DNA from 2 places in the Dickeya parazeae Ech586 genome. Region 1 is predicted to be linked to the other one. Evidence: predicted binding sites of a transcription regulator. Region 1 holds the regulator's gene; the other holds the start of a gene.
What was found. Region 1 encodes Fur, which represses iron uptake genes when iron is present. Its sites were predicted from a motif close to ATAATAATGAGAACNACTATCAA; they were not measured.
Positions count from the first base shown of each region.

Region 2: the regulator Fur is predicted to act here: its motif matches at 2,305-2,327, upstream of ftnA (non-heme ferritin).

Region 1 covers NC_013592.1:1,293,332-1,299,136, forward strand. The annotation lists gene nagE (N-acetylglucosamine-specific PTS transporter subunit IIBC) at 1-11, shown strand, start outside; gene glnS (glutamine--tRNA ligase) at 179-1,837, shown strand; gene fur (ferric iron uptake transcriptional regulator) at 1,922-2,368, opposite strand; gene fldA (flavodoxin FldA) at 2,790-3,317, opposite strand; gene DD586_RS05845 (methyl-accepting chemotaxis protein) at 3,736-5,424, shown strand; gene ybfE (LexA regulated protein) at 5,489-5,770, opposite strand.
Region 2 covers NC_013592.1:2,463,893-2,469,697, reverse strand. The annotation lists gene DD586_RS10785 (DNA polymerase III subunit theta) at 481-711, opposite strand; gene copC (copper homeostasis periplasmic binding protein CopC) at 873-1,253, shown strand; gene copD (copper homeostasis membrane protein CopD) at 1,272-2,150, shown strand; gene ftnA (non-heme ferritin) at 2,457-2,966, shown strand; gene DD586_RS10765 (alanine racemase) at 3,176-4,447, opposite strand; gene DD586_RS10760 (amino acid ABC transporter ATP-binding protein) at 4,459-5,196, opposite strand; gene DD586_RS10755 (amino acid ABC transporter permease) at 5,193-5,805, opposite strand, start outside.

The sequences.
Region 1 (5,805 bases):
CACAGGAATAATTCGGCTGGCGTCATTATCGCCGTCTGATATCGATAAACGGAGCGCGCCTGCAAGCACGCTCCGTTTTTTTATCTTGAATTTTCATGAAACAAACGGTTGTTTCCCAGCGTGGCTTGTTGGATCATTAGTGGTTAAGGGTTGTTTTTTCGCATTTGAGGAACCAAGCATGAGTGAGGCTGAAGCCCGCCCAACCAACTTTATTCGTCAGATCATTGATGAAGATCTGGCTACCGGTAAACACGACAGCATTCAGACGCGTTTTCCTCCAGAGCCGAACGGCTATCTTCATATCGGCCACGCTAAATCCATCTGCCTGAACTTCGGTATCGCTGAAGATTACAACGGCAAGTGCAACCTGCGTTTTGATGATACCAACCCGGTAAAAGAAGATATCGAGTACGTTGAATCCATCAAACATGACGTTCAGTGGCTGGGTTTTTCCTGGAGCGGCAATGTTCGCTATTCGTCGGACTATTTTGATCAGTTGCACATGTATGCTGTTGAACTGATCAATAAAGGGTTGGCATATGTCGATGAGCTGACGCCGGAACAGATTCGCGAATACCGCGGCACGCTGACCTCTCCGGGCAAAAATAGCCCGTACCGCGATCGCAGCGTTGAAGAGAACATGGCGCTGTTTGAAAAAATGCGCAACGGCGGTTTCGCCGAAGGTGCTGCTTGCCTGCGTGCTAAAATCGACATGGCATCGCCATTTATCGTGATGCGCGACCCGGTGCTGTATCGCATCAAATTCGCCGAGCATCATCAGACCGGCAATAAGTGGTGCATCTACCCGATGTATGACTTCACCCACTGCATTTCCGATGCGCTGGAAGGTATTACACATTCGCTGTGTACGCTGGAGTTTCAGGATAACCGTCGCCTGTATGACTGGGTGCTGGATAATATCACCATTCCTGCTCACCCGCGTCAGTACGAGTTTTCCCGCCTGAACCTGGAATACGCGGTCATGTCCAAGCGGAAACTGAACCAACTGGTGAGTGAGAAGATCGTCGAAGGCTGGAACGATCCGCGCATGCCGACCATCTCTGGTTTACGCCGCCGTGGTTATACCGCCGCTTCTATTCGTGAGTTCTGCCGCCGTATTGGTGTGACCAAACAGGATAACACTGTGGAAATGGCAGCCCTCGAGTCGTGCATTCGTGATGACCTCAACGAAAATGCACCACGCGCGATGGCGGTGCTGGATCCGGTGAAAGTGGTAATTGAGAACCTGCCGGAAGGTCATGAAGAATGGCTGAGCATGCCCAACCATCCGAATAAACCAGAGATGGGAACACGACAGGTTGCCTTCAGTCGCGAAGTGTACATTGATCGCGCTGATTTTCGTGAAGAAGCCAATAAGCAGTACAAACGTCTGGTGCTGGGCAAAGAAGTCCGTCTGCGTAATGCGTATGTCATTAAGGCTGAACGCATTGATAAAGACGAGCAGGGTGTGATCACCACGATTTACTGCAGCTGTGATACGGAAACCCTGAGCAAGGATCCGGCCGACGGCCGTAAAGTGAAAGGTGTGATCCACTGGGTATCTGCTGCTCACGCGTTGCCAGCGCAGTTCCGTCTGTATGATCGCCTGTTTAGCATAGCTAACCCTGGCGGAGCAGAGGATTTTCTCTCCACCATCAATCCTGATTCACTGAGTATTGCTCAGGGCTTTGTCGAAGCCAGTTTGGGTAATGCTGAGGTCGAAAAAGCCTATCAGTTTGAGCGTGAAGGGTATTTCTGCGCGGATCGCGTTTATTCCCGTCCTGATCATCTGGTATTCAACCGGACGGTGGGATTGCGTGATAGTTGGGCGGGTTAATCGCTGCCTGATTGGGACGTTAAGATAAAAATAAAACCGCCTCGGCGGTTTTATTTTTGCTCAGAATTAATAGAGAAGGCTCAATCAGCGTTCGTCGTGCGCGTTGTCGTCTTCACGGCAGTCGCCGCTACTGCAATGGCCATACAGATACAAACTGTGGTTGGTGAGCTTGATGCCATGCTTCTCGGAAATTTCACGCTGGCGCGCTTCGATAGACTCATCGCTGAATTCAATCACCCGACCGCAATCCAGACAGATCAAATGATCATGGTGGTGTTGCTGGGTGAGTTCGAAAACGGATTTGCCACCTTCGAAGTTGTGGCGGGTGACAATGCCAGCATCGTCAAACTGGTTGAGCACACGGTAGACAGTGGCCAAACCAATCTCTTCCCCCATATCAATCAGCTTCTTGTATAAGTCTTCCGCGCTGACGTGGTGGCATTGAGGATCCTGAAGGACTTCCAAAATTTTCAGTCGTGGAAGTGTGACTTTCAGGCCGGCCTTCTTTAATGCGGTGTTGTTGTCAGTCATGCGGATTTAGTCCTGTTACGTGCTTTATCTGGGAGGCTATTAGCCTAGTATCATCGGTCGGCGTAAAAAAGGTCATGTGTCTCAATTATAGAACCGCACCATCGAAATGAAAACTACGGAACTTTTACAATATGGTTCAGGTTAACGTACTGTATTCAGAGTAGTTATCGATAAGGAACAAATTGTACGCCAGGATTTATCATTAAACATAATCCGGCTGAGCGAATGACATTGTACCTTGTCAGGATGAAAAGTTAAAAAAATGTATCACTGATTGCGATAGGTTTTATCTATCTATGGCTCTCATTATCGATTTAGCCATCGATTTACCTGTTGAGATTTACCTATCGATGTTTACTTATCGATGGTGATATGGCCCCGACTACATTGGCACCAGCGGTGCATCAGGGCCACGGGTGAATCAGGCCAGTAAGGCTTTCAAATTCAGCTCTTCGCTGATTTGCTTGACCCAGGTGGATACGCGTTCGCCGGTCAGTTCTGGCTGGCGATCTTCATCAATAGCCAGGCCGATAAAGTGATCGTCATCCGCCAGGCCTTTTGAGGCTTCGAAGTAGTAGCCTTCTGTTGGCCAGTGACCAACGATGTTTGCACCGCGCGGTTCGATGATGTCGCGAATGGTGCCCATGGCGTCACAGAAGTACTCTGCGTAGTCTTCCTGATCACCGCAACCAAAGATAGCTACTAGTTTTCCAGAAAAATCAATCTCTTCCAGGGTTGGGAAGAAATCATCCCAGTCACATTGTGCTTCGCCGTAGTACCAGGTCGGGATACCCAGCAGCAGGATGTCAAAGCGCTCCAGATCCTCTTTGCTGCTTTTGGCAATGTCGTGCAGTTCGGCGACGTCGCTGCCCAGTTTTTGCTGGATAGTTTTAGCAATATTTTCGGTATTACCAGTATCACTGCCAAAAAAAATGCCTATGAGAGCCATAGATTAAATAACCTCTTGATTCCTAAGGGTATGGTGCTTACGTCACCCACTATCCGTTAATAATAGCAGACACTGTCTGACGGATAAACGTGTATCTGTGGCTGCCTGCAGTCGTGCTGTAAAAACAATTAATTGATTCTTTTTTAATCGCCTTCTTAATGTTTTTTTAATTTTTTTTAAATACGATATTCTCACAGATAACTGAAAATATGGGCAATTGGTTAAATATCTAATTTTTATTAGTTTTTAAAAAAACAGAAAAGACTAAATATTCTTATAGTTTTGACGATGACGGAACATGGTGCTTTATTGAATGTAAATGTGCAGCAATGTTTCTTACAAAACGAGAGACTTTCTCATTACATAAGTCAAAACAAGCCTTACCTCCTCGATCAATAGCTCGTTTATGGAGTCAATTATGCAATTCCTAAAAAATATTGCCATTCGCACTGCCATGTTATGGGTGCTTGGCATCTTCTGTGTGTTATGGATTGCGGTCTCGCTCTACACTATGTATTCGTTCAAAACCATGAACGAAACATCTAAAACCAGTGCTTTGCTGGTTAATAATATGAATTTGGTTAATACCGGTAATGACCAGTATTTCCGTATGGTAACCCGACTGGCACGTGCGATTGATTATCGGCAGAGTGGCGATGATCAGAAGGCAGATGAACAGCAAAAATCATCACAGGCTGCGCTGGATCTACTGAAATCTAACCTTGAAGCCTTCAAAAAGATTGATCATGTCGGCATGTCGCCGGAGCTGGTGGACGCGGTAACACGTGACTGGAGCAACCTGATTACCCAAGGGGTTGAGCCGATGTACCAGCGTGCGGTGGACAAAAAGTTCGATGAGTACGACAAGTATGCCAAAGACATCGTGCCCGCCTTCAGTCGTCAGTTCAATGTCTCGTTCACCAACTTCAACAAAGCCGGGTCAACGATGTTCGTCGATGCCGGCGACCGGTTGGAAAGTATTACTGCTGTCGGACAGAATATTTTGTTGGCAGGGCTGGTGGCTGGTTTGTTGATGCTGTTTATGACCGATCGCTATCTGGTCGCGTGTTTGACTCGCCCACTCAACGATCTGCGTGAACACTTCCAGGTGATTGCGGCTGGCCGTCTTGGCAAACCGATTCTGGATTTTGGTAACAACTGCGTAGGTAAACTGTTCCCGCTGCTGCGCGATATGCAAACCAGCCTGGCGAACACCGTGAGTACCATTCGAAGCAGTGCGGATTCCATTTATCAGGGTGTGTCGGAAATTGCATCCGGCAACAACGACCTGGCGGCCCGTACCGAGTCGCAGGCAGCGGCATTGGAAGAAAGTGCGGCCAGTATGGAACAGCTGACATCGACCGTGAAACAGAATGCGGAAAATGCCAGCCACGCCAGCCAACTGGCTCATCAGGCTTCTACCACGGCTAGTAAGGGGGGGGCACTGGTCGACAATGTTGTGAAAACCATGGCGGAAATCTCCGGTAGTTCGAAGAAAATCGCTGAGATTACCAGTGTCATTAATGGCATCGCTTTCCAGACCAACATTCTGGCGTTGAACGCAGCGGTTGAAGCGGCTCGCGCTGGTGAGCAGGGGCGTGGATTCGCGGTGGTGGCCGGTGAAGTAAGAAGCCTGGCGCAACGCAGTGCGCAGGCGGCCAAAGAGATTGAAAATCTGATTGCCGAGTCGGTTCGTTGCGTGGATAACGGTTCCTCGTTGGTGGCTGACGCAGGCAGTACCATGAGCGAGATTGTGAAAGCGGTAACCAATGTGACCGAGATTATGTCGGAAATCGCCACCGCATCGGATGAGCAAAGTAAAGGTATCGCTCAGGCTGGCCTGGCGATCACGGAAATGGATGGCGTGACTCAGCAGAACGCCGCGCTGGTGCAGGAGGCCTCTGCCGCGACTCGCTCACTGGAAGAACAGGCGATGGTGCTGACCGAAGCGGTATCTGTATTCCGTCTGTCCGAAGAACAGGCATCCGGTCTGCCGCCAAGACGCGACCGTCAGGCACCGGTTAAAGCCGTGGCGGCCCCGGCTGCCAAAGCATTGCCTGCTGCGACATCAGCGAAGAAAGGCAGTGATAATTGGGAAACGTTCTGATGTATTGAGGACGTCAGGCGTCATGGATGACGCCAGCACTATGTAGTTGTGTTGTAGTCGTGTATTAGTCTTGTTGTTCTGCCAACTGTGCCAGCAGCATCTGTTCTATCAGTTCACTTCGGCTGATGTTTTTTTGTTCAGCTAGCGCATTGAGAATCTCTACCGCTTCACTGTTAATTTTCAGCTCGACACGGCGAAGACCCCGCACTTTGTCACGCCGCAACTGGTTGCGCTTGTTGATCCGTAACTGTTCGTCACGCGAGAGCGGATTGGTTTTCGGCCGCCCTGGCCGACGCTCATTCGCGAACAGATCCAGCGTGGTGCGATCCGTTTGTTCTTTTGCCATAACTAATGGTACTGCAAGAAATTCGGCCAAAACGC
Region 2 (5,805 bases), 1.2 Mb from region 1:
GGTACCCAAAAAGAGTACAAGAAAAGCGAGAAGCCAGACGCGAAGCGTTGGAACTGCGATCACCAGGTGTCAGGAGGCAGAGGGTGATCGCAGGATGTTGCCTTAATGGTGCTCGGTTAGGTGAACAACGAAATTTGTGGCAACGCGGTTAGTTTCAGTTAATTTCAGGCTGTGGTTGAGCCCGTTTGGCCCGCTTCTCCGCCCGTTTCTGCTCGGCGGTTTTCAGCGGTTTTTTCTTGGCGTTTTTCTTGCTGTCCATTCCTTTACTCATCTTGTGCCTCGCTAGGTAAAAGGTTGGTTGCCTATCCATTAACCCCCTGTTTGTGGACAGATGCAAGCGAAAAAGTGCTTTTGTGGTCATTAAAACGACGGCGCTGACTAGAAAAAACGGCGGAAATCGGTGTGGGCGGACGGGTAATCAGGCGCTATCCGTTTGTATTGGATAGCGTCGCTGTGAACTTGTACTGATGAATGGAGCCGTTATTTACTGTTTGGGTTGTACGGTAAGGTGGAGAACTGGTGGGATAGTTCCCGGTAGTAACTAACCCTTTCGCGAAAATAAGGGCGCAGATGTGCGGGTTGTTGCTGTTCGACTTCATCCATGATCACCGGCATATTATAGCGTTCGCGAAACGTTACGCCGGATGCCGCCAAATCCACATTGACCTTTTCCATTTCTTCATAAGGCAGGTCGGCCAGATTGTATCCCATGATTGCCTCCTCTTTGTTGCGCCACAAAAGTAAAGCAGAAGTGCGGAATTGGCAAATCCTGTTACTTTCCGGACTCTCGACAAGGCGGTGGGCGGCCCGTATCCTTGCCGTTGTTTTGCGTTAACTGAACGCAACAGAAAATGATTAGAAGGGATAAGAACATGTTGAAGCGTACATTTTTTCCGGTGATGAATGCAGTACTGTTAGTGGGAAGCCTTTTTATCTCTCAGGCTGCACTGGCGCATGCCCATCTCAAAAGCCAGATTCCGGCGGCAGACAAGGTGATCGCAAAACAAACAGCACCGTCTTCTCTGACGCTGCTTTTTTCTGAAGATATCGAACCCGCGTTCAGTGGTGTGGAGTTGACGCTGGCGGGGCAGGTGGTGTCGGTAGGCAAGGCGACGGTAGAAAATGATCATCATAATGTAATGGTGGTGCCGATTGAAAAGCCGTTAGCCAGTGGTAGCTATCAGGTTTCCTGGCATGTGTTGTCTGTCGATGGTCATAAAACGCAGGGAAGCTATCGTTTTGACGTTAAATAATACGGCAGTGATTGGCTGATGCTGCTGGAAGCGCTATACGCCGTATTGCGTATCGGACATTTTTCCAGCCTCATGCTGCTGGTAGGGACAACCTGCTATTGTCGGTTACTGTCACCCCGGACCTATCGTGCGCAGTTGGCGTTACGGTTGTATGGGGTGATGGTGTTCAGCAGCATCGTAGCCGTGTTGACCGCTGTTGGTATCCTGGCGGCTCAGACCGGATTGATGAGCGGTGACTGGCGTAATATCGGTGATGTCAGTACCTGGTATGCCGTACTGGGTACCCGTTTCGGGATGCTATGGATCTGGCAACCGGTGCTGGCGTTAATCACGTGTGCGGCGGTGTTCTGGCACCGCAGTGGATGGTTAACGGGCATGCTGGTGTCTGGCGTAGCCCAGCTCTGTGGTATGGCGTGGGTAGGTCACGCGGCGATGTTGGAGGGATGGCCCGGGATAGTGCATGGCTTGAGTCAGGCGGTGCACTTGTTATCGGTGACATTTTGGGTCGGCGGACTGTCTCCTTTATTGCCGGTATTACGGGATGCGCAGCGGGTGTCGGCACGTGACGATGCCATCCTGACGATGATGCGCTTTTCTCGTTTCGGTCATCTGGCGGTTGCGCTGGCAATCCTGACTGGTTTGGTGAATGCCCGATTGATTCTCGGCTGGCCGTTGCCGCCGTTCGGGGTGTATAGCGCGTTGTTGGCGGTGAAGGTTTTGCTGGTTGCTGCCATGGTGCTGCTGGCGTTATTCAATCGCTACTGGGTAGTACCGCGCTTTCAGCGTGCTGGTGCGACCGCTTATGGTTATTTTCTGCGATTGACGATTGTAGAACTGTCATTATCTGTTCTGGTGGTTGCGCTGGTTAGTGTTCTGGCGACATTGTCACCGGCATGAGTATACCGTAGGCAAGGAAATGTGCCCGTGCCGGGTATATTATGCAGACAAGCATACTGACTTTATTTTTTATAAACCTGGATTTTTAATAAACCCAGAATGCTTAATAAAAACAGGTAATGAAAATAATTATCAAAGCTATTTTCTAACTATGAGAATAATGAAAATTATTCTCATAACTAAATGATAATACATTGAAGTTATAAAGGATTTATTTCAATTTTGTGTTAATGGAATGTTTTAAATCCCGTCTTTTACAGGCATAATAAGAAAATCAGTCACCTGCCAGTAAAATAAGGAACGGCCATGTTAAAAAAAGAAATGATTCAAAAGCTGAATGAACAGCTTAATCTTGAATTTTACTCCGCCAATTTATATCTGCAGATGAGCGCCTGGTGTGGCGATAAAGGTTTTGAAGGTGCATCGGCTTTCCTGAAATCACATTCCCGTGAAGAGATGGATCACATGCAACGCCTGTTCGATTATCTGAACGACACCGGCAGCATGCCGCAATTGGGCGCGATTGCCGCACCGCCGATCGAGTTTGATTCGTTGCAGGATGTCTTCAAACTGACCTATGAGCACGAGCAGTTGATTACCCAAAAAATCAATGAACTGGCTCATGCTGCTATGACATTGCAGGACTATTCCACCTTTAATTTCCTGCAGTGGTATGTGTCGGAACAGCACGAAGAAGAAAAACTGTTCAAATCCATTCTCGACAAGCTGGGTATGGTGAATGCACAGGAAGGCGGCTTGTTCTTTATTGATCAGGATTTGAAAAAAATGGCGGCTTCAGTAACCCCATCTGCCTGATATGTGTCGGGTAATAGTCTCCCTATTACCCGTTCCCTTTTTACCCATTCCCCTTGCGATGCTTTTGCCAGCCGTTCCTACTCCCACGTTAAATCAAATCTGCTGTAACACCGTTTGTGTTTAAGGTCTTATTGCCGCGGTGTTTGTCATTCAGTCGTTTTCAATCGTCATAATGGTATAACCACATCCGTGGGGCCGAGGTTAGCGTCTTAAAATACGGTTTCCAGTGAATCCGTTACGCAGTAATGGTCATCAACCAATGGCAGGTAGCGCCATTTATCAAATGCCGTACAAGGATGGGAAATGCCGCATCCCACCCAGTCTCCGGGTTGTAACCGTTCTGCGTCTGGCAGGCTGAGATACGCGTGCTGATCGTTAACTTCCGTGATGCGCAACTGCGCGGCCGAACGTGCCGCGCTGCCGTCTGCCTGGCGGATCCATAACGGAATAGGTAAATCTTGATCGAATGGCACATCGCGTCGACCAAAATCGAGAAATGCCAGTCCAGGTTCTGGACGTGACAACACGCGCCCCCAGATTTCCAGTGCGGCAGTGAAATGGTGGTGACTACCGGGCTGGGCGAATGGTGCGATACGCGCATAGAGACCATTATCATGCGCCATGTAGGCACCGGAGCGGATCAAGGGGATAACCGGTAATGGTAAGCGGGCGCTAGTCAAACAGTCTGTGACCACATCAAACCACGCCCCACCACCGGCGCTAAGGATAATGTTGTCGCTGCCGAATAAGCGCTTTTCCGCCAGCAGTGCGGCGGTGGTGATTAGCATGTGGCAATAGTCTTTCACTCGTGCGATACCGGAGGCATCCCGCCCGGCGCCCAGTGCACCTTCATACCCTGACACACCAACCAACTGTAATGATGGGCTTGCCGCGATGGCGTCGGCAATCATCACAGCGTCCTTAAGTGAGCGGCAACCAGTACGGCCGCCGCTGACTGACATCTCCAGCAACACCGAGATACGGCTATGACCAAGATGCTGTTCCAGCAGTTTTACCCCGTGCAGTGAATCGACGTAGCAGAGGAAACCGTGGTCGGGATGCTGTTGTTGCCATTGCGCTATCCAGCGGATACCCGCAGGGTCAACCAACTGATTGGCAAGAAAAACATTACGAATGCCGAAGTGACGCAGTGCACGCACTTGCGCAGGCGTCGCGGCGCTGATGCCCCATGCGCCACCTTCGGTAATCGCCCGGCGCAAAACAGTCGCAGACATAGACGTCTTGCCATGGGCTGCCAGCATCACGCCTCGCTCGCGGCAGAAGGCCGCCAACTGGCGCAAGTTGTTCTCCAAAGCAGACTGCTTCATCAACATCAACGGGGAGAACACCGTTTCACTGCTTAACACCGGCGTCCCGACAGGCAAGTATTCCGTACCGCTACCGGCAACAGATTTAAAACGTGGTGCGGTGTGCGGCGCATCCAGTAAGCCATCAGCCTGCAACGGAAAGTGAATCGACATGTCGCCTCCTGTTAATGTTCAAGTACGCGGGATAAAAACTGTTGAGTCCGTGGATTTTGCGGATGCACAAAAATCTGCTCGGGTGAGCCTTGTTCCGCGATTATGCCTTGATCCATGAACACCACACGGTCAGCTGTTTTGCGTGCGAAGCCCATTTCATGGGTTACCACCACCATCGTCATGCCGTCACGAGCCAGACTGCGCATGACTTCCATTACTTCACCGACCAGCTCAGGGTCGAGTGCAGAGGTGGCTTCATCAAAGAACATAATCCTGGGTTCAACCGCCAATGCCCGGGCGATGGCAACCCGCTGCTGTTGCCCGCCGGATAACTGCGCAGGATAGTGGTGCGCGCGTTCCGCCAGCCCGACACGTTCCAGTGCAGCCATACCGCGTTTCGTGGCCTCGGCTTCAGGTAATTTTTGTGCTTTTATCAGCGCTAGGGTCACGTTGCCAAGCGCCGTTTTGTGCGGAAACAGGTTAAATTGCTGAAACACCATGCCAACGTGGCCACAGATCTCATGGCTGCGGTTGGTATCATGTAACGGCACATCATTGACCCAAATCTCGCCGCTGTCGGCACTCTCCAGGCCGCTCATAATGCGCAATACGGTGCTTTTTCCAGAACCGGACGCGCCAATCAGCACCAACACTTCACCTGGCGAGACGTCAAGACTGATGGCTTTCAACACCTGGGTGGTGCCAAATGATTTGGAAATACGGCTCAGTGTAATGGCGGATTTGCTCATGATAACTGGCTCCTGGCCTGGTGATGTTGAACCCAACGGGAAAGCGGAAAACAAACGGCGAAATAGAGTAGGGCGACCAGCCCATAAATGATGACCGGCTGGCCGATACGATCGACAATCGCCTGCCCCTGATGCATCAGCTCTGACATGCCAATCATGCTGACTATTGAGGTATCCTTAATCAGCGACAGGTATTGCCCGGTCAGCGGGGGCAGCACGATGCCACGAGTCTGGGGCAGGATCACACTGAGAAAGGTCTGGCGTTTGGATAAACCTAAAATCCATGACACTTCCCATTGCCCTTTGGGCACCGCTTCAATGCCAGCGCGAAACACTTCCGCGATGTAAGCGCCCTGATAAATACTCAGCCCCAGGATCCCGGCGGCGAACAAGTTAATGTCGTATCCAAAATACGCTACGCCGAAGTAGATAAACATCAGCGTAATGAGTACGGGTGTGCCGCGAAACAGCTCGATGTACAACAGGGCGAGTTGTCGGGCGATGGGCAATCGGCTGGTGCGTAGCACCGCTGCCAGCAGGCCAAGCAACGTACTACCAATAATTGCGGCCACCGAGAGTACCAGCGTGGTACCAAGACCGGTTAACAGC